DNA from 2 places in the Ideonella sp. sgz306126 genome. Region 2 is predicted to be linked to the other one. Evidence: predicted binding sites of a transcription regulator. Region 2 holds the regulator's gene; the other holds the start of a gene.
The links. The regulator sigma-54, encoded in region 2, starts transcription at its own class of promoters, with help from an activator protein. The targets are predictions, from matches to a motif close to TGGCANGNAANCTGCTTT.
Positions count from the first base shown of each region.

Region 1: the regulator sigma-54 is predicted to act here: its motif matches at 791-808, upstream of nifH (nitrogenase iron protein).

Region 1 is NZ_JBVYWP010000001.1:836,604-838,996, forward strand. Features, by position in the region: gene AC0N04_RS03905 (hypothetical protein) at 1-260, opposite strand, end outside; gene nifH (nitrogenase iron protein) at 952-1,833, shown strand; gene nifD (nitrogenase molybdenum-iron protein alpha chain) at 1,961-2,393, shown strand, end outside.
Region 2 is NZ_JBVYWP010000002.1:535,099-537,491, forward strand. Features, by position in the region: gene AC0N04_RS06950 (THUMP domain-containing class I SAM-dependent RNA methyltransferase) at 1-365, opposite strand, end outside; gene AC0N04_RS06955 (RNA polymerase factor sigma-54) at 362-1,870, opposite strand; gene lptB (LPS export ABC transporter ATP-binding protein) at 1,964-2,393, opposite strand, start outside.

The sequences.
Region 1 (2,393 bases), on a different contig from region 2:
TCGAAGCTCAGCAGGAAGCCGGCCATGAAGGCGATGTGCGCCTCGCCCGCGTTGGCCGCGGCAATGATCTGCTCGGCGGCGATCTCGGGCGGGCGGGCCTCATCGGCCATCTTGGCCTGGAACTTCAGGGCCAGGTCACCCCGAAAGCCGAAGCGACCGAGCTTCCTGGTCGGGCCCTTGAGCACGCTGTTGAAGAGCCGTCCCTCGGCGTCCAAGCGGGCGAAGGCGCTGTCGGCAAAGGTGGGAGAGGTGGCGGTCATGGAGTGCTCCGGTTGGGTGAGGTGAGAGGGTCAGGGCTTGGCGCATGCAGGCCGTTCACTCGCAGGGGTCGCGCGTCAGCACGACACGGGTCGTGAGCGAGGTCGGGCTCGTGCATCGCGCGCATGGGCGCCGCGTCGGACCGCGTGTCCATCGCGCAGCAGAAGGCATCCACCAGGGCGCCACCGCTTCGCGCCCGCCGTGCCGGTCGGCAACGACGGCGGGGAAGACAGGCAGCGCGGTGTTCATGAGTGCGCTTGACAGCAAACCCCGTACCACCCCGCCGCGGGCGGCGTGGCGAGCCCGCATGGCGCACCGCGCCCGCGCAGGCGACGCCCGGCGAACCGCCATGGCAGGGGGCGCGTAGACAACGCACGCCGCAGCGCGATGCGCGCGCGTGCGAGGGCCATCGCAGGCTGCGTCGCTTGGCGGGCTTTGTCGGGTTTCACACATTCTCCTAGGCCCGCCGACGAACCCGGTGAACTTGCGTTTTACCCAGGAAAAACAAGCACTTGAGTGCCCTCAAGCGCCATGGCACGGCCGTTGCAATGAGGAAGCTGCGCGGCAACCGTGTATGGCCCCCAAGTGGCTTCCCTAGAAGACCCATAGAGGCACCCAAGGCTGCACCCCGATCGCGACGAGTCCTCTCAACTTCGGTTTCCTGGTTCACTTAATTTCGATTGGAGAACTGCAATGGCTGCACTTCGGCAAATCGCCTTCTATGGCAAGGGTGGGATCGGCAAGTCCACCACCTCGCAAAACACCCTGGCCGCCCTGGCCCAGATGGGTCAGAAGATCCTCATCGTCGGCTGTGACCCCAAGGCCGACTCGACCCGACTGATCCTGCACGCCAAGGCCCAGGACACCATCCTCTCGCTGGCCGCGGAAGCGGGTTCGGTGGAGGATCTGGAGCTCGAAGACGTGATGAAGGTCGGGTACCGCGACATCCGCTGCGTGGAATCCGGCGGCCCGGAGCCCGGCGTGGGCTGCGCCGGCCGCGGCGTGATCACCTCGATCAACTTCCTGGAAGAGAACGGTGCCTATGACGGCGTGGACTATGTGTCCTACGACGTGCTGGGCGACGTGGTCTGCGGCGGCTTCGCCATGCCCATCCGCGAGAACAAGGCGCAGGAGATCTACATCGTGATGTCGGGCGAGATGATGGCCATGTACGCGGCCAACAACATCTCCAAGGGCATCCTGAAGTACGCCAACTCGGGTGGCGTGCGCCTGGGCGGCCTGGTGTGCAACGAGCGCCAGACCGACAAGGAGCTGGAGCTGGCCGATTCGCTGGCGAAGATGCTGGGCTCGCGCCTGATCCACTTCGTGCCGCGCGACAACATCGTGCAGCACGCCGAGCTTCGCCGCATGACGGTGCTGGAGTACGCGCCCGAGTCCAAGCAGGCGCAGGAGTACCGCACGCTGGCCGAGAAGATCCACGCCAACGCCGGCAACGGCACCATCCCCACCCCCATCACGATGGACCAGCTGGAAGATCTGCTGATGGAGCACGGGATCATGAAGCAGATCGACGAGAGCCAGGTCGGCAAGACCGCCGCAGAAGCCGCGGCCTGATTGCCCGCCCCCCGGGGGCGCCATGGGCGTTCCCCTCTCAAGGGGGCGCCCAAGCCGATTCCGCGGCGGTCGCCCGACAGCCTCGGCCGAACCCCTCGCACGAACGACCGATACCTGGAGCCACACCATGAGCATCACCATTGACGAGCGCAAGGCCGAGAACAAGGCCTTGATCGACGAAGTCCTGAAGGCCTATCCCGAAAAGATGGCCAAGCGCCGCGCCAAGCACCTGGGCACCTTCGAGGAAGGCAAGCCCGACTGCGGCGTCAAGTCCAACATCAAGTCGCTGCCGGGTGTGATGACCATCCGCGGCTGCGCCTACGCCGGCTCCAAGGGCGTGGTGTGGGGTCCGATCAAGGACATGGTCCACATCTCCCACGGTCCGGTGGGCTGCGGCCAGTACAGCTGGGCTGCGCGCCGCAACTACTACATCGGCACCACCGGCGTGGACACCTTCGTGACCATGCAGTTCACCAGCGATTTCCAGGAGAAGGATATCGTCTTCGGCGGCGACAAGAAGCTCGACAAGATCATCGACGAGATCCAGGAGCTGTTTCCAC
Region 2 (2,393 bases):
GAGGTGTCGACGCGCAGCGTGTGGCGCGGGGTGATCCAGTCGTCCCAGCGCACGTGGCACGCCAGGTCGTAGAGGTCGTGCTCGTCGCGGTACGGACCGTCCACGACCTGCCACAGCACGCGCTGCGCCAGCCGGCTGCCGAGGTTGAGCCGCATCGCGTCGGCCAGGCTGCCGCTGACGTAGACGCCGCCGCGGCCGGCCTCGATCGGCGTGCCGGCGGGCAGCAGGCGGGTGCATTCCTCCAGCAGCCAGGGTTCGACCCCGGCGGCGCAGGGCAGGAACAGCGTGCCGGTGGTGACCGACGAGCGCGCCGCGCGCTCGCGCTGGACACGGCGCGGCGTGGCGCCGGGCGGAGCGGGATTCATAGGGCCTTGCGCAGGTTGGCGGGCGCGATCTTGAGCGCCTCGCGGTATTTGGCCACCGTGCGGCGCGCGACCTGGATGCCCTGCTCTTCGAGCATCTCGGCGATCTGGCTGTCGGACAGCGGCTTGGCGATGTTCTCGGCCGCGACGAACTGCTTGATCAGCGCGCGCACCGCCGTGCTCGACGCATTGCCGCCGGCATCGGTGTTGAGCGACGAGCCGAAGAAGTACTTCAGCTCGAAGGTGCCGTAGGGCGTGGCCATGTACTTGGCGGTGGTCACGCGCGAGATGGTGGATTCGTGCAGCCCGAGTTCGTCGGCGATCTCGCGCAGCACCAGCGGCTTCATCGCGATCTCGCCGTGGCTGAAGAAGGCCTTCTGCCGCTCGACGATGGCCTGCGAGACGCGCTGGATGGTCTCGAAGCGCTGCTGGATGTTGCGGATGAACCAGCGCGCTTCCTGCAGCCGCGCCGACAGGCTGCCGCCGCCGCGCTGGCCGCGGATCGCCTGCGCGTACAGGTCGGAGACGCGCAGCTTGGGCATCACGTCGGGGTTCAGCGTGACCTTCCAGTTGCGGCCCGATTTCACGACGATCACGTCGGGCACGACGATCAGGCTCTCGGCCTTGGCGAACGGCCGCCCCGGCTTGGGCTCGCAGGCGACGATCATCGCCTGCGCCGCCTTGACGGTGGCCTCGTCGCTGGCGGTGGCGGCGGCCAGCTTGCGCAGGTCGCGCCGGGCCAGCAGATCCAGGTGGCCGCGGCAGATCGCCATCGCGCAGTCGCGCTCCGGGCCGGCCGGGCGCAGGCGCAGCTGCAGGCACAGGCAGTCGCCCAGGTTCAGCGCCCCGACGCCGGCGGGCTCCAGGCTTTGCAGCCACTTCAGGCCGCAGCGCAGCTGGTCGGACAGCTCGTCGCGGGCCTCTTCGCCGTGGAGGTCCAGCGCATCGGCCACCCGCGCGACGATGTCTTCGAGCGTGCCGTCGAGGTAGCCGTCGTCGTTCAGCGACTCGATCAGCACGTGCACCGCCGCGGCGTCCTGCGGCGACAGGCGCATGCCCGAGAGCTGCTGGCGCAGGTGGTCCTGCAGGCTGGGCCCGTTGCCGGCGCGCTCCTGGGGCTCGAAGTCGTCGTCGCCGCTGCCTGCGCCGGCCGAGGGGGTTTCGCGGATGCCGTCGAAGTCGTCCCGTTCGGTGCCGTTCTCCCAGTCGTCGCGGGCGGTCGTGCCGAACTCCGCGCTGTCCATGCCGGTGCTCTCGTCACCGCCTTCGCCGACCGCGCTGCCCGGGGCGTCGGCCTCTTCGCGGGTGCTGGCGCTGCTGCGGTCGAGCGCGCCGAACTCGAAGGGCGTGGCGTCCTCCTCGGGTTCCAGGAAGGGGTTTTGTTCGAGCATCTGCTCGACTTCCTGGTGCAGCTCCAGCGTCGACAGCTGCAGCAGCCGGATCGATTGCTGCAGCTGCGGCGTCAGCGCCAGATGCTGGGAGAGGCGGACTTGGAGGGTCGGTTTCATCGCGCGGGCGCCACGGCGCAGGGCCGCTCCCAGGCAAGGCGCCCGCCGCGTCGCGGGCTGGAGACATCGAGGATGGACCGGGGGGCTGACATGTCACATCCGGAAGTGTTCGCCGAGGTAGACCCGGCGCACGTCCGGGTTCTCGACGATGTGCGCGGGCGTGCCTTCGGCCAGCACGTCGCCCTCGCTGATGATGTAGGCGCGGTCGCAGATGCCCAGCGTCTCGCGCACGTTGTGGTCGGTGATCAGCACGCCGATGCCGCGCTGCTTCAGGAAGCCGATGATGCGCTGGATCTCGATCACGGCGATCGGATCGACCCCGGCGAAGGGCTCGTCGAGCAGGATGAAGCGAGGCTGGGTGGCCAGCGCACGGGCGATCTCGACGCGGCGCCGTTCGCCGCCCGACAGCGCCGGCGCCGGTGAGTCGCGCAGGCCGGTCAGGCTCAGGTCGTGCAGCAGGCCGTCCAGCAGGCGCGTGATCTCGGCCTCCGGCAGCGACTTTCCGTCGGGTCCATAGCGCAGT